Regions from separate parts of the Cellulomonas sp. NPDC055163 genome, predicted to be linked through region 2. Evidence: riboswitches for the same ligand, from Rfam matches in the RefSeq annotation. Region 2 holds a riboswitch; each other region holds the start of a gene.

Region 1 (7,795 bases), on a different contig from region 2:
CCGACGACGTTCGAGCGCACCGCCGGGTCGTCGACGAACGGCGTCGCCCAGTCGCGCTGCTCGGCCCAGCCGTACAGGTGCGCGGCCGACTCCGCGGTGCGCGCGGCGGCCCAGGCGAGCCCACCGTGCGACAGCATCCAGTCGAGCTGCTCCGCGAGGAGCACGAGCGTCGCGAGCGCCGGGGTGTTCAGCGTCTGGTCGAGACGCGAGCTCGTGACCGCCGTCGTCAGCGACAGGAACTCGGGCACCCAGCGCCCGCCGCCCTCGACCTGCGCGGCCCGCTCGACGGCGTCGGGCGACAGGACGGCGAGCCACAGCCCGCCGTCGGACGCGAAGGACTTCTGCGGCGCGAAGTAGTAGACGTCGGTCTCGCTCACGTCGACCGCGAGCCCGCCCGCCGCGGACGTCGCGTCGACCACGGTCAGGGCGCCCTGCTCGCGCGAGCCGGCGACGCGGCGCACGGGCGCGGCGACGCCCGTCGAGGTCTCGTTGTGCGGCCACGCGTAGACGTCGACGCCGTCCTCCGGCTCGGGCAGCGCGAGCTGCCCCGGGGGCGCGGTGCGGACGGTCGGCTCGCCGAGGAACGGGGCGCGAGCCGCAGCCGTCGCGAACTTCGCGCCGAACTCGCCGAAGCTCACGTGCTGGCTGCGCTCGCGCACGAGGCACAGCGTCGCGAGGTCCCAGAACGCCGTCGAGCCGCCGTTGCCGAGCACGACCTCGTACCCGTCGGGCAGGTCGAACAGCTCGGCGAGGCCCGAGCGCACGCGCCCGACGAGCGCGCGCACCGGCGGCTGGCGGTGGGACGTGCCGAGCAGCGTGCGACCGACCGACGCCAGGGCGTCGACCTGAGCGGCGCGGACCTTGCTGGGTCCGGAGCCGAACCGGCCGTCGACGGGCAGCAGGTCGGCGGGGACGGTGATCGCACGGATCGCGGGCGCGGTGTCGGGGGCCTCGGGCACGGTGCAGACGATACGGCGTCGGGGGCCGTCGGCGCCGGAGCGCCTACCCTTATGGCCAGCGACGACGACGAGAGCGACGAGCGAGAGGCTGCGGCGTGAGCGACCTGATCGACACCACCGAGATGTACCTGAAGACCGTGTACGAGCTCACCGAGGAGGGCATCACGCCGCTGCGGGCCCGCATCGCGGAGCGGCTCGGGCACAGCGGCCCGACGGTCTCCCAGACCGTGGCGCGGATGGCGCGCGACGGCCTGGTGGTGGTGAGCGGGGACCGGCACCTCGAGCTGACCGAGCTCGGGCTCGCGAAGGCCACCCGCGTCATGCGCAAGCACCGCCTCGCGGAGCGGCTGCTCACGGACGTCATCGGCCTCGACTGGGAGTTCGTGCACGAGGAGGCGTGCCGGTGGGAGCACGTCATGAGCGAGCGCGTCGAGCGCCGGCTCGCGGCGCTGCTCGACCACCCGCACTTCGACCCCTACGGCAACCCGATCCCGGGGCTCGCGGAGATCGGCGAGACGAGCACGTCCGAGCAGTTCCTCGACGGCGTCACGTCGCTCCTCACCGTCGCCAACGCCGCGGGGGGCCGGCTCGACGACGTCGTCGTGGCGCGCCTGGGCGAGCCGATCCAGCCGGACGTCGAGCTGCTGTCGCGGCTCGCGCAGGCGGGGATCCGCCCGGGTGTGACGGTCACGGTCGAGCGCGGCCCGGGTGTCGTGACCATCGCGCCGCCCGGTGCGGCGACGGTCCTCGACCTGCCCGACGACGTCGCGCGCCACATCTTCGTCGGCAACCGCTGACCTGCGCCGGGGCGCGCGCGACCCCGCTCCGGCACCGTCCCGGGGCTCCCCGGCGTCGGCGGCGGGAGGTGTCCTGGGGAGGCGGCGGACCCGTCCGGTGCAGGGGACGAAACGGGACGTGTCGGATACGTGACATTCCCGCGGGGACTCCTGTACGTTCGTCCTGCTTCACCCGGACCCTCCTTCGGAGAAGCCCTCGTGCGGATCGCCCAACCCTGCCGCCGCACGCGGTCCGCTCAACTCGCCGGCAGGGGCGGGGGACCCATGACGGGCACCGGCAACGGTGTCCTTGGGGTGAAGCCCGACGGATGCTCGCATCCCGACGGCCGGGTGTTCTCCCACCCGAACCCGACAGCTGACCTCGCAGGCCACAGGAGAGGTACCCAGTGACCGAGAGCACGACGCGCGCGCGGCACCGTTCCGTCCGCCGCCCTGCCACACCGCTGACGGACCTCGCGTCCGCGGCGTCCGAGTCGATGGGCGCCGTCGGTCGTGGCGCCGCGATCGTCGCCGCGTCGGGCGGTCTCGTCGCCACGATGATCAGCCCCGCGGCTGCTGCCCCCGGCGCCGGCGCCGCGGGTGCCCTTCCGGCGGTCGACACGTCCGCGCTCACCGCCTCGGCGCGGGCCGTGCTCCAGACCTCCCCGGTCGTCTCCTCGCCGGTGGACGCCGCATGGTCCTTCGAGGCTCCCGCCGTGACCGTCGCCCCGAAGCCGGTCGCCCAGACCCGTGCCGCACGGGCCGCCGCGAGCCGCAGCGCCGAGCGCACGGCCACCGCGACCGTCAACAACCCCATCCCGCAGTCCGTCGCGGGCAACGCGGTCCTCGAGGTCGCGGCCCGCTACGTCGGGACCCCGTACGTCTCGGGCGGCACGACCCCCGAGGGCTTCGACTGCTCGGGCTTCGTCTCGTACGTCTACGCCCAGCTCGGCATCTCGCTCCCGCGCACGTCGTCCGCCATCAAGGGCGCCGGCACGGTCGTCTCGCGGGCCGACGCGCTCCCGGGCGACCTGATCTGGAGCCCCGGCCACATCAGCATCTACGCCGGCGGCAACGACCAGATCGACTCGCCGTCGCCGGGCAAGACCGTGCAGTTCCGCACCATCTACCAGAGCTCGCCGGTCTTCATCCGCATCGGCTGAGCCCCCCGCACCGCTCCTCCAGGGCCCCCTGCACGCCACGGCGCGCAGGGGGCCCTGGACGTACGTCCGGAAATCACCGGGCGTCCACCCCCTGCTCGTGCCAGAGTCGGGGGACGCGGGGCACGTCGCCGCGTACTCTGGTCGCGCTTGCACTCCCCCAGGGACCCGCCAGCCAGGTGGGTCCACCGACCTGGACAGGAGCCCGCCGTGCTGATGCCCGTGACGCACCGGACGCTGCTTCTCAACGCCAGTCTCGAACCCCTCTGCGTCGTGAGCGTGCACCGCGCTGTCACGCTCGTCATGTCCGGGAAGGCGTCGATCCTCGAGACCGACGGCCGCGAGCTCCACTCGGAACGCACCTCGCTCCCGCTGCCCCTCGTGCTGTGCCTGACGCGGTACGTGCATGTCCCGATGCGCAAGGCGGTCGCCCCGACGCGGCGCACGGTCCTGCAGCGCGACGGTCACCGGTGCGCGTACTGCGGCGGGGGAGCGGACACGGTCGACCACGTGCTGCCCCGCTCGCGCGGCGGCCGGCACGAGTGGACCAACGTCGTCGCCGCGTGCAGCCGGTGCAACCACCGCAAAGCCGACCGGCTGCTCCACGAGATCGGCTGGGAGCTGCCGTTCGTCCCCCGTGCGCCGCGCGGCCTGGCGGCGCTCATGGCCGGCTCCCACGTCGACGAGCCCACCTGGAACGCGTACCTCGTCGCCTGAGCGGGCGTGCCCCGCCCGGCGGACCACCTGGGCGCCGTCCGTGGGACCCCGGGACGCCGCGGTGCGTGGCACACGCCAAGCGGCCCCCAAGGACGCCTCCCGAAAGTTTCCGGTCGGGGCATGATCGGGGGCAGACTGGGTGCCGTGACGACCAGGAGGTACGGGCCATGACGCACGACGACGTCGTACTCGTCGGGGTGGACGGCTCGGCGGCCAGCCTGCACGCGCTCGACTGGGCCGCCGGACAGGCCCGGGCGCACGGACGCCGGCTCCACATCGTGTGCTCGTACTCGCTGCCGTCGTTCACCGCCGCCTCGCTCGACGGCGGCTACGCGGCGCTCGACGACTCCGCGATCCAGGAGGGCGCCCGCGCGGTGCTCGCCGAGGCCCAGGCGCGGGTGGCCCCGTCGGGGACGCCGGTGACCGCGACGGTCGCGACCGGCGACGCCGCGGGCGTGCTCGTCGAGATGTCGCACGACGTGGCGCTCGCGGTCGTCGGCACGCGCGGGCGCGGCGGGTTCGCGGACCGCCTGCTCGGCACGGTGTCGTCGGCGCTCCCGGCGCACGCGGCCTGCCCGACGGTCGTGGTGCCCCTGCGCGGAACGGACTCCGTACGGACGGTGTCCGACGACGCGCCGCTCGAGCCCGTCGCGCCCGTGCGGCGCATCGTCGTCGGCATCGACGGGTCCCCGCAGGCGGACCTCGCGCTGCGCTGCGCCCTCCGGGAGGCCGAGGTGTGGGGCGCCGAGCTGACTGCCGTCGCGGGCGTGCCCGTGGGTGCCGGCAGCGGGATCCTCGCGTGGCTGCCCGCGTCCGTCGACCACGAGCAGGTGCTCGCGGACGCCGCGGAAGGCCTCAACGTCGTGGTCGACCGCGCGCTCGCCGACCACCCCGGGCTCACGGTGCGCCGGCACGTGCTCGACGGCACGGGCGCCGAGCTGCTGACGGAGTTCTCGACCGCCACCGACCTCATCGTGGTCGGCTCGCGCGGTCGCGGCGGGTTCGCCGGGCTGCTGCTGGGGTCGACGAGCCAGGCGGTGCTGCACCACGCGGTGTGCCCGGTGATGGTCGTGACGAGCCGGTGCAAGCAGTTCGCGGAGCGGACCGGCGAGGTGCCGCCCGAGCGCCGGGTCTGACCGGACGCTGCGGCCCGTGCGGGTGGCCGGCCTGCGCGGGCGGCCCGTGCGGGCGGTCAGGCAGGCGGCCCCTGCGGGCGGTCAGGCGGGCGGGGCCGCGGGGACGTCGGGCCGGCGCAGGAGCGCGGACAGCACGATCGTCGAGCGTGTGCGGGCCACGAACGGCTCGGCGGCGAGGCGCTCGACGACCTGCTCGAGGTGGCGCATGTCGTGCGCGCGGACCTGCAGCACCACGTCGACGTCGCCCGTGACGGTGCTCGCGGCGACGACCTCGGGGTAGTTCTCCACGGCGGCCCGCATCGTCGCCGGGCTCGTCGAGCCGTGGCAGTAGAGCTCGACGAACGCCTCCGTCGCCCAGCCCAGCGCCGCCGGGTCGAGCAGCACCGTGTACCCGCGCACGACGCCGCGCGCGCGCAGCCGGTCGACGCGCCGCTTGACCGCGGGCGCCGACAGCGACACCGCGGCCCCGATCTCCGCGTAGCTCGCCCGGGCGTCGACCGCGAGCTCGCGCAGGATCGCGGTGTCGAGGCCGTCGAGCGGGGCAGGCGTGGCGGTTCCGGCGGGGCGGTCCCAGGGGGCGGCGGGTGGCACGCGCTCATCATCCCGCACGCCCGCCGCGTGCCCCGGCGCCACGAGGAAGCGGGGGTGGGGAGTGCCGCTGACCGGGAAAGGGTATTCACGACCAAATGGTCCGGATCGGGCTATCTCACGAATCGCTACGGCGAGGAATGATTTTTCCGGGCAGCGCGGAACAAAGGGGACATATGGCCGTAACAATGCCGTTCTCGCCTTGCGTTCAAGTGGCGATTCCGCGAAAGTCGTGCCCGACGAGAGGCAGGGGCACCCATGGCGACTGTGCGCGAGGACCGACGGCTCGGCGGCATCCCGACCCAGCGCGAGGCCGGCGCGGCAGGAGCCCCACCCGAGGGCACGACCGCGGTGACGGCCGCGCCCGACGGGGCGACGCCGGACGCGACGGCAGCGCCCGGCGCCCGTGCCACGGTCACGACCGCGCCCGCGGCGACCCCGCTCGTCCCGTCGCCGGCCCCCGCTCCGGCGGTCGAGAGCATCGCCCCGGCCGAGGCCCCCGCGGTCGGCGCCGGCCTACCCGTTGCTGACGTACCCACCGCCGACGCACCCGATGCGGACGCACCCCGTGCCGACGCACCCCGTGCCGATGGGCCCGATGCGGCTCCGCAGCTCGCGCCGGCGTCGCCCGCCGCCCCCGCGCGGCGCCGCCGGGTCCGGACCGCCGTCGTCGTCGGCGCGGTCTCGCTCGTGCTCGGCGCGCTCGTCGCCGGCATCGTCGTGAAGGTCCAGCTGGACGCGCGCGCGGCCGAGCTCGCCCGCGCGCAGGGCCGGGTGGCGGCCGAGACCGCCGCACGCACGGCCGACGCCCGGTTCCTGGACGGGCGCACGCGCGCGGTCGAGCTCGCGTCGTCCGCCGCGTTCCGCTCGGCAGCCCTCGCGGACGTCGCCGCGGTGAGCCAGGCCGCCCAGGGCGTGCTCGCGGCGACCCCGCAGGCCGGCGACGCGCCGCGGGCCGCGCTCCAGGCTGCCGTCGACGCACTCGGTGCTGCGTCCGCCACGACCGGGAGCGGCTCCAACGTCGCGACGCTGCGCACTGCCGCAGCCGCCGTCGCCGCCCCGCAGCAGGCCGCGGTCGAGGCACAGGCCGCGTGGCAGGCCGCCGAGGACGCCCGCATCGCAGCCGAGCGTGCGGCGGCGGAGGCCGCAGCGGCCGCCGAGGCCCAGGCCGCCGAGCGGCGCGCCAACGCACGTCCGGCCGCACGCGCGCCCCGGCAGGCAGCCGCCCCGCGTGCCTCCTCCGGCGGCAGCGCACCGGCTGCTGCTGCCGCCGCCGCGCCGGCCGAGACCGCCGGGGGCTGGGCCGCCGGGGTCGAGTCGTACGGCGTCGGCGGGCTCGGCGAGGCGATCAACGCGCACCGTGCCGCCAACGGGCTCGGCCCGCTGAGCGTGTCCGGGTCCAGCTCGCTCGCGAACCACGCGGCGGACATGGCGGCGCAGTGGCGGATCTGGCACAGCGGCCGCGACCACATCGTCGGCTACGTCCAGCCCGCGAGCGCGAGCGCCATGATCTCCGCCTACGCGAACTCGGCGGGCCACAACGCGTGGCTCCTGTCCGACACCTCGCACGTGTCGATCGGCGCCGTGACGCTCAATGGGCGCCTCTTCACGGCGATGTCCTTCAGCTGAAGGCATCGCAGCCGACCGGCGCTGCGGCGGACCTGGCGCTGCAGCTGACCGGCGCTGCGGCTGACTGGCGCTGCGGCTGACCGGCGCCCAACCGACCGGCTCCCCAGCCGGCCGGCACCCCAGCCGGCCGGCTGCAGCGGCGGCACCCGACGTGCGGGCGCCGCCGCGTGCGCCCGGAGAACTCAGCGCAGGACGAGCGCGAGGCGGTCGAGCGCGAGGTCGAGGTCGTCGCGCCCGATGACGAGCGGCGGCGCGAGCCGGATCGTCGAGCCGTGCGTGTCCTTGACGAGCACGCCCTGCTCGAGCAGCCGCACGCACACGTCGCGCCCGGTGAACCGCGTGGGGTCGACGTCGACGCCGGCCCACAGGCCGACGGCCCGGAACCGCTCGACGAGCCCGTCGTCGGCGAGGCCCTGCAGGCGCTCGCGCAGGTGGACGCCCAGGGTGCGGGCGCGCTCCTGGTGCTCGCCGGTCGCGAGCAGCCCGGTCACCGCGAGGCCGACCGCGCACGCGAGCGGGTTGCCGCCGAACGTCGAGCCGTGCGTGCCGTACGTGAGCACGCCGAGCACGTCGGCCCGCCCGACGACGGCCGAGACGGGCACGATGCCGCCGCCGAGCGCCTTGCCCAGCGTCATGAGGTCGGGGCGCACGTCCCACAGCTCGCACGCGAACGTCGTCCCGGTGCGCCCGAGCCCCGACTGGATCTCGTCGGCCACGAGCAGCACGCCCGCGTCGTCGCACGCCGCGCGCACGGCCGGCCAGTAGCCGTCGGGCGGGATGACGACGCCCTGCTCGCCCTGGATCGGCTCGAGCAGGACCGCGACCGTGGT
Region 2 (7,795 bases):
AGCCGCGCACGTCCTGCACGCAAGGTGAGCCCCACGCGTCCTGCACGCGATGCTCCGAGCCGGGCGCGTCCTGCACGCGCGCGGCACGGAGCCCAGCGCACGTCCCGCAGAACGCCAGGGCCCCCTGGGCCCGCACGGGCGCTCCCCCGGTGCGAGGGCGGCGCGCGCCCGCGCCGCCCTCAGCGCACGGCGCCCACCGGCGCCGCGACCGCCCGCTCGTGCGGGTGCGCGGCATCCCGGCCCTGGAACGCGAGGACCGCCGGGTTCAGGACGCGGCCGTCGCGCACCTCGATCGCACGCCGCAGGGTCTCGTCGCCCGCCCAGGCGTCCGGCCCGCCCATGACCCCCGCGAGGAACGGCAGCACCGCCTCGCTGATCTCCCACGACGCCGAGCTCCACAGGTAGGACGGGCTGTGGTCGACGGCGTAGTAGGTCACGTGGTCGCCGACCTCGACGACCGGGTCGCGGAACGAGGTCGGCCGGGCCCACTCGAAGCCCATCCCCGCGTCGCACGAGACGTCGACCACGAGGCTGCCCCGCCGGAACGCCGCGAGGTCCTCGGTGCGCAGGTACACCACGGGGCGCTGCGGGTCCTGCAGCGTGCAGTTGACGACGACGTCGTGCCCGGTGAGGAACTCGGCGACGGCCACACGCGTCCCTCCGGCGTCCACGTGGCCGTCCGGCTCGAGGTGCACCATCCGTGTCTCGTGGATCGGCGCCCCGACGGCGGCGACGCCCCGGTGGGTGACGACCTCGACGTCGTGCACCCCGTGCGCGAGGAGGGCGGTCACGGCGCCGCGGGCCGTGGCCCCGAAGCCCAGGACAGCCGCGGAGAGCCGCCGCCCGTAGTCGCCGGTCAGCCCGACGAGCTGGAGCGCGTGCAGGACGGAGCAGTAGCCGGCGATCTCGTTGTTCTTGTGGAAGACGTGCAGGCCGAACCCGCCGTCGTCGGCCCAGTGGTTCATCGCCTCGAACGCGAGGAGCGTCAGCCCGTGGTCGATCGCGACCTGCGTGAGGGCGACGTCCTGGACGCAGTGCGGCCAGCCCCAGAGGACCTGGCCGGCGTGCATCGCCTCGAGGTCCTCGACCTGCGGCTTGGGCAGGAGCACGACGTCGGACCCGGAGATCACCTGCGCGCGGGGCGCGAGCCCGCCGACGAGCCCGGCGAGCTCCGCGTCGGGCACCCCGAGCCGCTCCCCGTAGCCCTCCTCGAGGGTGATCCTCGCCCGCAGCCCGGGGTCGATGCGCTCGAGGTGCGCGGGGTGGACCGCGAGCCGCCGCTCGTCCTCCTTGCGCGACGTCGAGACGATGCCCAGGCTCAGCAGACCCATCACGTGCCCCCTCGCAGGGATGACGACGACCCCGTTCCGCGAGCGTACGCCCGGGCCGCGCGAGTGAGGCGCTCGTCACACCCGGAGGGACGCCGACCGGGCGGCCGTGCCGGATTCACGCGGGGATCTCCCGTTCTTCGCGTGACCTACGTCATCCCTTCGGGTGATCGTGCAACCTGGACACGCGTTCACCCGTGACCTTGCCGTGACATATCGCGGACGCCGTGCCTAACATCGACGCGCCCCACCCTCCTGGGGCGGCCTGAGGTGGATCGCCGAGTCCTGCCACCACCCGCGGTCAGTTCGAGTCTCGCTGGCAGGAGCGGGGGACCCACTTGTGGGCATCCGTGCGGTGTCCTTGGGGTGAAGCCGGTCGAACGCGACCGGCCGGGCGTTCTCCAGCCCGAACCCGACAGCTCACCTCGTAGGCGTATGGAGAGGTTCTGCATGCCCTCGAGCACGTCTCACGGACGCCGCCGGTCACCCGGCCGGCCGACGACCCCCCTCAACGACCTCGCCACGGCCACCAGCGCCGGCATCGCCACGGCGGGTCGCCGCTCGGCGGTCGTCGCAGCCGGCTCCGGTCTCATGATCGGCATCGTGGCGGTCCCCGCCTCGGCCGAGGGCAGCAGCGCCAGCGGCGCCTCCCTCGCCGCGGTCGACAGCACCGTCCTCACGGCCTCGGCCCGCGCGATCCTCGAGACCTCCCCGGTCGTCGCTGCCGCGCCTGACGCGGTGTGGGGCTTCGACGCCCCGACGCTGACCGCCGTCACGCCGCCGCCCCCGCCGGAGCCCGAGCCCGTCGTCGAGACGCGCGCCGCGACGACGTCCCGGAGCCAGGCCCGCGCCGCGGCCGCCCCGACCGCCGCCGTGGCCGAGGAGGAGGCCCCCGCGGTCTCCGTCCCCGCCTCGGCCGTGGGCAACGCGATCGTCGAGGTCGCGTCGCGCTACGTCGGTGTGCCGTACGTCTCGGGCGGCACGACGCCCGACGGCTTCGACTGCTCCGGCTTCACCTCGTACGTGTTCGCGCAGGTCGGGATCGACCTGCCCCGCACGTCGGCCGAGCAGAAGGGCGCCGGCACCGTCGTCTCGCGTGCGGACGCCCAGGCCGGCGACCTGATCTGGTCCCCGGGCCACATCTCGATCTACGCGGGCGACGGCATGCAGATCGACGCCCCGCGCCCGGGCAAGACGATCCAGTTCCGCTCGATCTGGCAGTCCAGCCCGGTCTTCATCCGGGTCGGCTGAGCCCAGGCACCGCACTGCTCCGCACTGCACGAGAGCGCCCGCCCCTCCGGGGGTCGGGCGCTCTCGTCGTTCCCGGCGCGGCGCCTCAGCGCACGCGGTACGTCTCGACGAGCCGGTCCATGAGCGCGTCGAGGCGCGGGTCGACGACCTTGCGGGCCGGGTCGGCGTCGAACCAGTCGACGATCTCGCGGGCACCCCGCTCGAACGGCACGGTCGCGCGGTAGCCGGGCACGACGCTGCGCACCTTCGTGTTGTCGAAGACCATCGAGTGCGCCTTGTCGCCGAGGAGGCCGGCGCCCCACTCGGGGTCGTGGGACGCGATGACGTCGGAGGGCACGTGCACGATGCGGGCCTCGACCCCGGCCGCCGCGGCGAGCGCGTGCGTGATCTGGTCCCACGTGAGCACGTCGTCCGACGTCAGGTGGAACGCCTCCCCGAGCGTGCGCGGGTGGCCGAGCAGCGGCACGAACCCCTGGGCGAAGTCGGTGTGGTGCGTGAGGGTCCACAACGACGTCCCGTCCCCGTGCACCACGACCTCCTTGCCCTGGCGCATGCGCTCGAGGGCCGTCCAGCCGCCGTCGAGGGGGACGAGCGTGCGGTCGTACGTGTGCGAGGGCCGCACGATCGTCGCGGGGAAGCCGTCCTCGCGGTACGCGCGCACGAGCAGGTCCTCGCACGCGATCTTGTCGCGCGAGTACTGCCAGTCCGGGTTGCGCAGCGGGGTCGACTCGGTCACGGGCAGCCGGGCGGGCGGCGTCTGGTACGCCGACGCGGAGCTGATGAACACGTACTGCCCGGTGCGCCCGGTGAACAGCTCGACGTCCGCGCGCACGTGCTCCGGGGTGAAGGCGACCCAGTCGACGACGGCGTCGAACTCCCGGTCGCCGAGCGCCTCGCGGACCGACGCCGGGTCGCGGACGTCGGCGCGGAGGGTCCGGACGCCGTCGGGCAGCGGACGCGTCGCGCTCTCGCCGCGGTTGAGCACCGTGAGGTCGAGGCCCCGCTCGACGGCGAGACGGGTGGAGGCGGAGCTGATGACGCCGCTGCCGCCGAGGAAGAGGACCGAGAGAGGGCTCATCCCCGCACGCTAGCCCGTGCTCCCGGGAGAGTGACGGAGATCACGGCGGCATAACGATGTGCGCCGTTCCACCACCAAGTACCTAGTACCGACTGTTCGCCGTATCCGCGGCGCTGCTAGACAGTGGTCGCTCCGCTCCGGTGGGGCGGACCGGCAACGACGCCGGCCGCCCCGCCGGACGGCTGCGCTCCCCGTCCGCTCGCGGCCCACCCCGCGACCCACGCACAGCACGCAGCGCACCATCCCCACGCGCGGCCGCTCCCGCTCCACGAGCACGCGGTCGCACGGTCCCGCACGCCCTCGTGCGCCCCCGGGCGCACGCACCACACCGAGGTGGTCATGACACGTCCCCTGCTCGCCGGGCCCGTCCTCGCGGTCCTCGCCGCCGTCCTCGTGCTGCTCACCGGGGTGCTGGGCCCCGAGACGCAGGCCGTCGCGCTGCTCGGCACCGCGCTGGGCGGTGCCCTCGGGCTCGTGCCCGACCGCTCCCACGCACAGCGGGCCGGCGCCTTCGCCGCGGGCCTCGCGGCAGCGTGGGCCGGGTATCTGCTGCGCGCCGCCGTGCTGCCCGACGCCCCGAGCGGGCGCGCCGTGGCGGTGCTGCTCGTGGTGCTCACGTGCACGCTGCTCGCGGCCGGGACGCGCGGGGCGCTGCCGCTCTGGGCCACGCTGCTCGGCGCCGCCGCCCTCGCCGGCGCGTACGAGGCGGCGTACACCGCCGACCCGTCGGGCGTCCTCGCGACCTCGCCCGGAGCCGCGACCACCGTGCTCCTCGCCGCCGGGACGGGATTCGTGGCGACCGCGCTGCTCGACGCCCTGGGCGCCGGCCGGGAGCGCGTCGCGTCCGCACCGCCGGAGCCCGAGGCACCGGACGGGCCCGACGACGACGCGCCCGCAGCCCCGCACTGGTCCGCCCCGCGCCCCCTCCAGCACACCCAGGAGTCCTGACGTGCGTCCTTCCCTCCCCCGCCCGGCCCTCGCCTCCCGCGCCACGACCCGGCGCGCCGCGACAGCTGCCGTCGCCGTCCCGCTCGCGCTGCTCGTCGCCGCGCCCTCGCTCGCCGCCGCTCGCGTGCCCACCGCGACCGACGGCGACGTCCAGGTCACCAACACCGAGACCGTGCAGGCCCGACTCGACGCCTCCGGCATGGTCCGCGAGGCGCGCGTCTACGAGCAGCTCACCTTCACCGGGACCGGCACGGCGAGCGTGGAGAACCCGGTGTCCGAGCGCGGCCTGCGCAACCTCGACGGGTTCGGCGGGTTCAGCGTGGAGGACGGCGCGCTGCGCACGTCCGTGGACGTCGACGGCGCGCAGCGGCTGCGCACCGTGAGCGACTTCGCGGGCGACCTCCCTCTCGGCGTCGACGTGACCTACCGGTTGGACGGCGAGGTCGTGACCCCGCGCGAGGTGCTCGGGCGCTCGGGCCTGCTCGAGGTCCGGTACACCGTGACGAACCTGACGGCGCGCGACGACGAGGTCGAGTTCGCCGACGGAGCGGGCGGCACGGGGTCGGGCACCGCGGAGACGGTCGTGCCGATGGTCGGGCAGCTCGTCACGACGCTGCCCTCGTCGTTCACCGCCGTCGCGTCGGAGCAGGCGAACATCTCCGGCGACGGCCGGGGCGGCACCCGCCTCACCTACCAGATGACCCTGTTCCCCCCGATCGGGTCGTCGAGCCTCGAGCTCGGCTACTCGGCCCGCATCTCGCTCGGCGTCGTCCCGCCGGCGACGATCACGGCGCTCCCGGTCTCGCCCCTGACGAGCGCGTCGTTCAAGGGCGGATCGGCGAGCTACGCGAGCGGCGCGCAGAGCGGCGTCGACCTGACGGCGGGCGCGCTCGAGATCGACGCGAACCTGCTGCGCCTGCACGACGGCGCCGCCGAGCTGCTCGCCGGGCTCGTGCAGCTGCGCGACGGGGCCGCCGAGCTGTCCGCCGGCCTGGTCGACGAGGCCGCGCCGGGCGCCGACACGCTCGCGGCCGGCCTCGACACGGCGCACGACGGCGCGGCCGAGCTCGCGGACGGCGCCCGCCGGCTCGACACCGGGGCGGAGCAGCTCGCCGACGGCGGCGCACGGCTCGACGCCGGGCTCGCGTCGGCGGGGGCCGCGGTCCCGCAGCTGCTCGGCGGGCTCACGCAGCTCGACGCAGGGCTCGTGAAGGTCGATGCCGGGCTCGCGCAGCTGTCGGGGTCGATCGGGCTGCTCCCCGAGAGCATGAAGCCGCTGCACGAGGGGGTCGCGAGCATCCGCGCGGCGGTCGGCGCCCCGGGAGCGACCGGCACGCTGGTCGACGGGGTCGACCAGGTGCGGGTCGGTCTCGGCGGCGCGGTGACCGGCCTGGGCAGCGTCCGCGCGGGAGCGGTCGGGGTGTCCGGCCTCGTCGGCACGGGCGCGGACCTGACGGCGACGGCCACGACCCTGCGGAGCACCGCGGCGGCGGTGCGGTCCGCGCACCCCGCAGAGGCGGACCGGCTCGTGGTCGAGGCGAGCGCGCTCGAGGACCGCGCCGTGAGCCTGGCGCGAGCAGCGGGCACCACCACCGCCGTGATCGCGGGCGTCGACGACCTGACGGCGCGCCTGCAGGCGGCGATCCCCGGCGTCGTCCGCGTCGAGTGCGGCCTCAGCGGCTCGTCGCTGCCCGGCACGTGCCCCGCGGGCGCCGCGAGCGTGACCGCCGGGCTCGCTCAGCTCGACGGCGGCATCGACCTGGTCGCCGCCGGGGTCGTCGGCAAGGTCCAGGGCGCGGTCGGCTCCCCGGCCGACGGCGCGACGACGCTGCGCGGCGGTGTCGGCGCGGCCCGCGCCGGCGTGGGGCAGCTCACGACCGGCGGGCGCACGCTCGCCGGCGGTCTCGGAGAGCTCGCGACGGGCGCCTCGACGCTGCACGGTGGCGCGACGACCCTCGCGCAGGGCACGGACCGCCTGTCCGGCGGCGCGGCAGCGCTCGCCGGAGGCACCGAGCGCCTCGCGTCCGGGGCCGACGAGCTCGCCGCGGGGATCGGTCGCGCCGCGGACGGCTCGGCCGAGCTCGCGGACGGGCTCGTCACCGCGGCGAACGGCGCACCCGCACTGGTCGACGGTGCGCAGCGCCTCTCGACCGACGGCACGTCTCTGCTCGTGGAGCGAGGCAAGGACACCGCGAGCGACTACGGCGTGAAGTACGCCGTCATCGAGGCGGGCGCCGAGCGGGCCGCGACCGAGGGCATGGCGTTCGGCGCGCCCGAGGGCGCCGCGGGCGCGACGGCGTACTCGCTCGAGATCGCGGGCGTCGACGGCGCGGGCGCGCGGAGCCTCGGCCGGGGCATCGCCGCGGTCGCGCTGTTCGCGATCGGGGCGGTCGTCGCCGGCCTGCTCGGGAGGCGCACCACCGGAGCCGCCTGAGCGGCCTGAGCCGCCCGGGTGCGCCCGGGCCCGAGACGCGCCCGGCACCGGGATCCCCCCTCCTCGTGCCGGGCGCTCGGCTGTTCGGACGTCGCTGCGCCGGGATCGGCGGGCCGGCTGCTGTGGCGCGGCGGTCCGGGCGCGGGGCACGCACCGGCGCCCGGGCGCGAGAGCGCCGGAGCGCCGGAGCGCCGGAGCAGCCTTCCCAGCCGGGCCGACGGCCCCTCGCACTCCTCACTCGCTGACAACGTTGTCTGCCGACGCTCGCGGCCAGTACGCTCGGACCATGACATCGATGTCAGACCCGCCCGACGAGACACTGCACCGGCGGACCCGCGCGACGATGCGCGACGTCGCCGCGCTCGCCGGGGTCGGCATCAAGACCGTCTCGCGGTGGGCCAACGGCGAGACCGGCGTCTCCGCCGCGACCGCGACACGCGTCGCCCGGGCCGCCACCGCGCTGCGGTTCCAGCCGGACCTCGTCGCGGGCAACCTGCGGCGGACCGGCGGGCGGTCGATGAGCCTGGGGCTGATCCTCGCGAGCGTCGACAACCCGTTCTGCGCCGCGATCCACCGCGCGGTCGAGGACGTCGCCGGCAGCCGCGGCGTCGCGGTGTTCTCGGCCAGCACCGACGAGGACCCCCGCCGGGAGCGCGCACTCGTCGCGGCCTTCACGTCGCGCCGCGTCGACGGCCTGATCCTCACCGCGACGGCGAGCGACCACCGCCACCTGCACGCCGCGATCGAGACGGGCAC
Region 3 (7,795 bases), on a different contig from region 2:
CAGCAGGCTGGTCCCGTCCGGGGTCAGGAACAGCTGGACCGGCGGGGACGGCACCTCGAGCGTCGCGACGACCGCCTGGGCGGTCAGGTCGACCTGCGCGACCGCGCTGGTCCCGGCCAGGCTCACGTACGCGGTGCGCGCGTCGTTCGACACGGCGACCTGCACCGGGGACTCCCCGACCGGGATGGTCGCGGTGCGCGTGAGGGTGGCGGGGTCGACCACGTCGATGGTCCCGGCGGCCGTGCCCGCCACCACCAAGATGGTGCCGTCGCCGCTGGGCCGCTGGCCGTGCGGGCCGGCGCTGACGCCGAGGGTGCCGGTCGGGGCGAGGGTGGCGGCGTCGTAGCGGTCGAGGGAGTCCTCACCGGAGTTGGTCACGTAGACCGAGGACCCGTCGGGCGTGAGCACCACGTGGGCGGGGCTGGTCCCGGTGGCCGCGGTCCCGCGCAGCTCGTAGCTCTCGGCGTCCAGGGCGACGAGGGCGTTGTTGTGCCCGCTGACCGCCCAGACGGTGGACCCGTCCGGGCTGATCTGCACGTTGTGCGGGCTGGGGATCCCGGACACCGTGGTCAGCACCTCACCGGAGTCGGCATCGATCGCGGTCAGCGTCCCTTCGCCCTCGTTCGCGACCCACACCGTGCCGGTCACCCCAGTGGACACCGGCGCCTGGGTCGCGGTGGCGGCGTCGTCAGCGGCGGAGGGCTCCGAGCCGGTGCTGCACGCCGCGAGCAGCAGCGTGCCCGCGACGGCGACGGTGAGCAGGATCGGGCGGCGGGTCGGGGTCCACATGGGCAGGCTCCAGGCGTTCAAGGAAAGGTCTCGCCCTGACTCTTCGGCGCGAACCCCGCACGCCCGCTGGTCCTCACATGAAGATCCCATTGATTTTCCCGCGGCCGTCCTGATCACACCCCCCGATCAGGCTCCTGGCAGCGGGTCGAACCCGGCCGCGAGGTCGACCGACTCCAGGACCGTGTCCTGCGTCACGGCCACCACGCGCAGCGACCCGTCGGCCGCGCGGTGCGCCGCCACGGCCTGCGGCGGTCCCGGGAGAGTCGCGGCCGGCGCCCAGGTCGCGCCGGCGTCCTCGGAGAGCGTGACGTCCCCGTCCGGCGTCACCCCGACGACGGTCGAGGTGTCCGCCCAGTCCACGACCTGCAGCAGCGGGGCCTCCTCGAGCCGGTCCCAGCTCGCGCCGGCGTCGGTGGAACGGACCGGGCCCTCCTGGCTGGTGACCACGATCGTGCGCCCGTCAGGTGAGACGTCCATCGCGAACGGCGGCACCGGGACGTCGAGGTCACCCCACCTCACCCCGTCACTCGTGGCCTGCAGGGCCGCGCCGTCGAACGCCACGACCCCCGCGTCTGAGGCGGTCATGGCGTGGAAGTCCGACTCGCCCTCCCGCGACAGGGCGGTCCAGGTCTCGCCGGCGTCGGTGGACTCCATCAGCCCCACCGGGTTCGCCATGTCCGTCCCGGCCCCCGGATGACCCGAGGCGTAGAAGTGGTCCGGCCCGGCGACGGTGAAGCCCATCAGGTCGATCACCGGCCCCACCCGCTTCGGTCCCGTCTCGTCGTACCGGAACAGCCCTTCGTGCGTGGCCAGGTAGACCAGGTCGTCGGCCGGGTTGATCCCGACCCCGTGCGTGTGCGCCCCCGGCAGGCCGGCGCTGTCGGTCTCGTCCGCGTGGGCGTGCCCGTCGGAGGCGGTGGCCGCCTGGCCGGTCGGCGCGGTGGCCGGGCCGAGGTCCTGCGAGCACGCGGCGACCGCCACGGTCACGCCGAAGGCGATCACGGTCGCGGTGAGGCGCCGTCGAGCGCGGTTCATGAGATCTCCCAACGTCGAGGTGCCTCGCCCGGAACAGGCGTCCCAGGCGAGGCATCAGGCAACGAGCGTGCGGTGGGCACGCCCACCGGGCCAGCCTCGCCCGGGGGACGCCCGAGCGAGGCTGTCGTTGCATCAAGGTTCGATGAAGCCGCCCCGGCGCCCGGGGTGCCGGGTCAGCCGCGGCGGGCGAGCACTGCCTGCGCGCTGGCCTCGGGCCGCAGGTCCAGTCGGCGCAGGAGCTGGGCGTTGAGCGCCACCACGACGGTCGAGACGGACATCAGGATCGCCCCGATCGCCATCGGCATCACGAACCCGACCGGTGCGAGCACACCCGCCGCGAGGGGGACGGCGATGAGGTTGTACCCGGCGGCCCAGGACAGGTTCTGCTGCATCTTGCGGTAGGACGCGCGGGACAGCTCGATCACGGACAGCACCGAGCGGGGGTCGTCGCTGGCCAGGATCACCCCGGCCGAGGCGATCGCGACGTCGGTGCCGGCGCCGATCGCGATGCCGACGTCGGCCTGGGCGAGCGCCGGTGCGTCGTTCACCCCGTCCCCGACCATCGCCACGCGCCGGCCTTGGGCCTGCAGCTCGGCGACCTTCTCGCTCTTGTTCTCCGGGCGGACCCCGGCGAACACCTGGTCGACCCCGATCTCGGCGGCGACCGCGCGGGCGACCGGCTCGGCGTCGCCGGTGATCATCACCACGTGCACGCCGCGGGCGTGCAGGGCGTCGACCGCCTGGCGGGACTCGGGGCGGATCTCGTCGGCCAGGGCCAGCGCCCCGGCGACCTGCCCGTCGATGAGCACGTGCAGGACGATCGCGCCCTGCTCAGCCCACGCGTGCGTCTGGGCGAGCGGGTGGGCGTGGTGCTCGGCGAGCATCCGGGGCCCGCCGACGGCGACGTCGTGCCCGTCGACGGTGGCGCGGACCCCGACCGCGGTACTGGCCCGGAACTCACTCGCCCGCGCGACCCGCACGGAGCGGGCGGTGGCGGCCGCGATGATGGCACGGGCGAGCGGGTGCTCACTGTCGGCCTCCGCGCCCGCGGCCAGGGCGAGGACCTCGTCCTCGGTGCGGGTGCCCTCGACGGCGATGTGGGTCACGGCGGGCTCGCCCTTGGTCAGGGTGCCGGTCTTGTCGAACAGGACGGTGTCCACGGTGCGCATCTGCTCCAAGGCCATCCGGTCCTTCACGAGCACCCCGCCGCGGGCGGCGCGTTCGGTCGCGATGGAGACCACCAGCGGGATCGCCAGGCCCAGGGCGTGGGGGCAGGCGATCACCAGGACGGTGATGACGCGGATCCACGCGGTCTCCGGGGTGCCCCACGTCAGCCACGCGGCCAGCGTCAGGGCGGCGGAGCCGAGCGCGAACCAGAACAGCCACCCGGCGGCGGTGTCGGCCAGGCGCTGGGCGCGGGTAGAGGAGGACTGGGCCTGCTCGACGAGGCGGCGGATGCCGGCCAGAGCGGTGTCGTCCCCGACGGCGTCGATGCGGACTCGGATCGCGGAGTCCGTGGCGACGGTCCCGGCCACGACGTGGTCGCCCGCGGCGCGCCGGACCGGGCGGGATTCCCCGGTAATCATCGACTCGTCGACGTCTGCGGACCCGTCGACCACGACGCCGTCGGCGGGCACCCGTCCGCCGGGGCGCACGATCACCACGTCCCCGAGACGCAGGTCGGCGGGGGCGACGACCGTGACGGTGCCGGCGTCGACGCGCTCGGCCTCGTCGGGCAGCAGCGCGGCCAGGGAGTCCAGCGCGGAAGACGTCTGTGCCAGGGAGCGCATCTCGACCCAGTGCCCGAGCAGCATGATGACCACCAGCAGCGCCAGCTCCCACCAGAAGTCGAGCTCGTGGGACAGCACCCCCAGGCTCGAGCCCCAGGACGCGACGAACGCGACCGTGATGGCCATGCCGATGAGCAGCATCATCGCGGGCTTGCGTGCCCGCAGCTCGCTGACCGCCCCCACCAGGAAGGGGCGCCCGCCGACGACGTAGATGATCGTGCCGAGCACCGGGGAGACCCACGCGATCGCGGGTGCGTCGGGCAGGGGGTACCCCAGGAGCGCCGCGAACATCCCGCTGGCCAGCACCGTCGGGACCGCCAGCACGAGCGTCAACCAGAACAGCCGCCGGAACTGCCCGACGTGGTCCCCGTGCCCGCCTTGGCCGCCGTGCCCGTGCTGGTGCCCACCCGCGGGCGCCGCCCCCGCATGGTCATGATGGTGGTCGGCGTGGGCGGTGTCGGTGTGGCTGTGCGCGCCGTGGTCGGGGTGATGCTCGGCGTGCACCGGGTGGTGCTCGCCGTGAGCCGCCGGCTGCGGGTCTGCGGTGACCGTCACCGGCGTGCCGTGGTGGCCGTGGTGCTCGGCACCTGGCGGGGTGGTGTGGTGCTCGGGATGCGACGTGCTCATGATCCGGCCCTCCTCGGCGACCTGCCCGTAACGGATACCCCTGGGGGGTATACCAGCGCACAACGTGTCCCAGTGCGTGGGCATTCCCGGTAGTCCAAGAAGTCGTGATGAGCAGAGCGTCCGCGGCGCTGGCGACCCGCCGGCGTGACCTTGCCGTGACATCCCCGCGAAGCGGCACCTAGGATCGACCCGCCCCACCCTCCTGGGGCAGCCCGAGGTGGATCGCCGAGTCCTGCCACCACCCGCGGTCAGTTCCAGTCCTGCTGGCAGGAGCGGGGGACCCACATCGTGGGCATCCGTGCGGTGTCCTTGGGGTGAAGCCGGTCGAACCTGACCGGCCGGGCGTTCTCCAGCCCGAACCCGACAGCTCACCTCGTAGGCGTCTGGAGAGGTTCACCATGCCTTCGAGCGCCACCCGCGGCCGTCGCCGCTCACCGGGTCGCCCCACGACCTCTCTCGACGACCTCGCCACCGCGACCAGCGCGGGCCTGGCCACCGCGGGCCGCCGCTCGGCCGTCGCCGCAGCCGGGTCCGGGTTGCTCCTGTCGATGGTGGCCGTGCCCGCCTCGGCGCACGGGTCCGGCACGCACGCCGCCAGCGTCGCCGGCGTCAACACCGCCGCGCTGACCGCCTCCGCGCACGCGCTGGTGCACACCTCCCCGGTCGTGGCCGCCGCCCCTGACGCCGTCTGGGGCTTCGAGGCCCCCACGCTGACCGCGGTCGCCCCGCCGCCCGTCGTCGAGGCCGAGCCCGAGCCCGCGCCGGCAGCTGCGTCGCGCAGCGCGGCCCGCGCCGCGGCAGCCGAGCCCGCCACGCAGGAGGCGCCCGCGGCCGAGGCGGAGCCGATCGGTGCCGCGGCGCCCGCGTCGGCGAACGGCAACGCGATCGTCGAGATCGCGGCCCGCTACGTCGGTGTGCCGTACCTGTCCGGGGGAAGCACCCCCGAGGGGTTCGACTGCTCGGGGTTCACGTCCTACGTGTACGCCCAGGTCGGCATCACCCTCCCGCGCACGTCCTCCGCCCAGCGCGGCGCCGGCACGGTCGTCTCCCGGGCCGAGGCCCAGCCGGGCGACCTCATCTGGTCCCCGGGGCACATCTCGATCTACGCCGGCGACAACATGCAGGTCGACGCCCCCCGCCCGGGCAAGACCATCCAGATCCGCGAGATCTGGCAGACCAACCCCACCTTCATCCGCGTCAGCTGAACCGCAGGCGGCCGGGTGGACATCGACGCACCGCACCAGGTCATCCTCACCGGGCGTGAGCTCATGCTGCTGCGCGCCGGGCTCAAGGCGTACCTGACATCTTTCGACGCCCACCGCGCCCTCGACGGTGGTGCCACGCACCCCGAAGCCCAGTGGCGCGAGGTGCAGCGCACCATCGGTGAGCTCATCTGGCGGCTCGAGGAAGCCGGCGTCGAACCCGGGACCAGGCTCCAGCACAGCGCCGAGGCCGTCGACCCGACAGCACGCGACGCCTAGCCCGCCCAGGTGCGGCGACCGAGCGTGCTTCAGCGCGACGGCGGCAGAGTTAATATCTGCGCATGATCGAAGATACGAATAGATGCGGTCGCTTGCCGGACAGCTCCTTCGTCGAGCTCGCTGTCGAGGTGTTCGCGATGCTGGCGGACGCCACGCGGGTGCGGATCATCCTCGCCCTGCGGGACACGGGCGAGGTGAGCGTGAACCACCTCGCAGAGGTCGTGGGCAAGTCGCCCTCGACGGTCTCCCAGCACCTGGCCAAGCTCCGGCTGGCGCGCATCGTCTCTACGCGCCACGACGGGACCAAGGTGTTCTATCGGCTCGAGAACGAGCACGCTCGCCAGCTCGTCACCGACGCGATCTTCCAGGCCGAGCACGCTCTCGGCGGCACGCCGCGGCACCACCACCAGGACATGCTCGAAGCAGACGCGTCATGAGCGCGCGGGCGCACGTGCACGACCACGACGTCGCGCACGACCACTCTCCGGGCCACAGCCATGAGCACGACCACGAGCACGACCATGGGCATGGCCACGGCGGCGGGTTGCGCGGGTTCCTTCGGGAGCTGTTCATGCCGCACACCCACGACGCCGCCGACTCGGTCGACGACGCCCTGACGGCCTCCCGGGAGGGCGTGCGGGCGTTGAAGATCAGCCTGTTCGTGCTGCTCGGCACCACGGTCGCGCAGTTCGTCGTCGTCCTGTTCACCGCATCCGTTGCCCTGCTGGCGGACACGATCCACAACTTCTCCGACGCCCTGACTGCGGTGCCGCTGTGGGTGGCGTTCGTGCTGGCACGCCGACCCGCGTCGCGCATGTTCACCTACGGCTACGGGCGCGCCGAAGACCTCGCCGGCCTGTTCATCCTCGTGGTCGTTGCTCTCTCAGCGGTCGTGGCCGCGTGGCAGTCCGTCGACCGGCTCCTCGACCCGCGCCCGTTGGAGAACCTCGGCCTGCTTGCGGCCGCCGGCGTCATCGGCTTCGCCGGCAACGAAGCGGTGGCGATCTACCGCATCCGCGTGGGGCGACGCATCGGCTCGGCCGCCCTGGTGGCTGACGGCGTGCACGCTCGCACCGACGGCTTCACCTCCCTGGCGGTGGTGCTCGGCGCCCTGGGCGTCTGGCTCGGCTTCCCGGTCGCCGACCCGATCATCGGCATCCTGATCGCGGCCGCGATCCTCGTGCTGCTGTGGGGCACCGCCAAGAGCATCGGCGGCCGACTGATGGACGGCATCGACCCCGCCCTCTTGCACCGAGCCGAGCATGCCCTGGAGGCAACTCCCGGGGTCGCCGGCATCGACCGGCTGCAGGTGCGCTGGATCGGCCACCGCGTCGTGGGCGACGCCGTCATCACGGTCAACGTCACCACGCTCGCCGACGCTGACGCGATCGCCACCGCCGCGCATGCCGAGCTTGTCGAGCACCTGCCCGGCGTCGAGCAGTTCACCGTGCGTCCCGTCCCCGCCCGCTGACATCACCGCTGAGCCGATCCCGCAGGTCGGCTGGTGCGCCGAACGTCGATACGGATGGCCTCCGAGCCGGGGATCACCCCAAGGGGCCCGCCCTGACGAGCTAGGTTCCCGTCTGCTTGCTCGACGATCAGCGCGGTGCGGCGAGCAGGGCGGCGTAGCGGTCGAGGTACAGCGGCCATCCTTCGTCGTGCGCGACGCCGTCACGGACCGACTCCCAGCCGGGTCCGTGCCGGTCGAGATGGCGGTGCTCCAGCTCCACCCGCGTGCGCTGGGGTGTCTCGGCGACGAACCGGACCTCGACCTCGCTGGTGTTGTCCGGGTCGGTCTCGATGCTCCACCGGGGACTGATGTCCCAGCTGAACACCACCCGGTCCGGGGGGTCGTAGGCGAGCACGCGCGCCCAGCGGCACTCGGTGCCGTCGACGCCGCGGTCATAGATGTGACCGCCGACCTTCGGCTCGAACACGGTCTCGGCGATCGCCGCGTCGAGCAGGTTGTGCTCGGGCGGCTTGAAGTCGCCGAACCGCTCGGTGAACACGGCGAAGGCGCGCTCGAGCGGCGCGTCCACGACGATCTGCCGGCGCACCACCACATCGACTGCC

What was found. A riboswitch is a leader RNA that binds a small molecule or an ion and turns the genes downstream of it on or off. The one in region 2 is predicted to bind cyclic di-AMP.
Region 1: it holds a riboswitch for cyclic di-AMP, as region 2 does, so the genes downstream of both, ACWFNE_RS19305 (C40 family peptidase) here and ACWFNE_RS04045 (C40 family peptidase) in region 2, are expected to answer to the same signal.
Region 3: it holds a riboswitch for cyclic di-AMP, as region 2 does, so the genes downstream of both, ACWFNE_RS12440 (C40 family peptidase) here and ACWFNE_RS04045 (C40 family peptidase) in region 2, are expected to answer to the same signal.

The regions. Positions count from the first base shown of each region.
Region 1 is NZ_JBSGSU010000012.1:59,495-67,289, forward strand. Features, by position in the region: gene serC (phosphoserine transaminase) at 1-959, opposite strand, end outside; gene ACWFNE_RS19300 (metal-dependent transcriptional regulator) at 1,055-1,756, shown strand; cyclic di-AMP (ydaO/yuaA leader) riboswitch at 1,980-2,140, shown strand; gene ACWFNE_RS19305 (C40 family peptidase) at 2,143-2,898, shown strand; gene ACWFNE_RS19310 (HNH endonuclease) at 3,112-3,612, shown strand; gene ACWFNE_RS19315 (universal stress protein) at 3,780-4,748, shown strand; gene ACWFNE_RS19320 (Lrp/AsnC family transcriptional regulator) at 4,830-5,339, opposite strand; gene ACWFNE_RS19325 (hypothetical protein) at 5,595-6,965, shown strand; gene rocD (ornithine--oxo-acid transaminase) at 7,148-7,795, opposite strand, start outside.
Region 2 is NZ_JBSGSU010000002.1:57,185-64,979, forward strand. Features, by position in the region: gene ACWFNE_RS04040 (N(5)-(carboxyethyl)ornithine synthase) at 180-1,331, opposite strand; cyclic di-AMP (ydaO/yuaA leader) riboswitch at 1,595-1,776, shown strand; gene ACWFNE_RS04045 (C40 family peptidase) at 1,779-2,579, shown strand; gene ACWFNE_RS04050 (NAD-dependent epimerase/dehydratase family protein) at 2,665-3,657, opposite strand; gene ACWFNE_RS04055 (hypothetical protein) at 3,997-4,605, shown strand; gene ACWFNE_RS04060 (hypothetical protein) at 4,607-7,039, shown strand; gene ACWFNE_RS04065 (LacI family DNA-binding transcriptional regulator) at 7,326-7,795, shown strand, end outside.
Region 3 is NZ_JBSGSU010000005.1:418,121-425,915, forward strand. Features, by position in the region: gene ACWFNE_RS12425 (YVTN family beta-propeller repeat protein) at 1-789, opposite strand, end outside; gene ACWFNE_RS12430 (F510_1955 family glycosylhydrolase) at 916-1,824, opposite strand; gene ACWFNE_RS12435 (heavy metal translocating P-type ATPase) at 1,998-4,241, opposite strand; cyclic di-AMP (ydaO/yuaA leader) riboswitch at 4,456-4,637, shown strand; gene ACWFNE_RS12440 (C40 family peptidase) at 4,640-5,446, shown strand; gene ACWFNE_RS12445 (hypothetical protein) at 5,462-5,722, shown strand; gene ACWFNE_RS12450 (ArsR/SmtB family transcription factor) at 5,785-6,159, shown strand; gene ACWFNE_RS12455 (cation diffusion facilitator family transporter) at 6,156-7,193, shown strand; gene ACWFNE_RS12460 (SRPBCC family protein) at 7,321-7,795, opposite strand, start outside.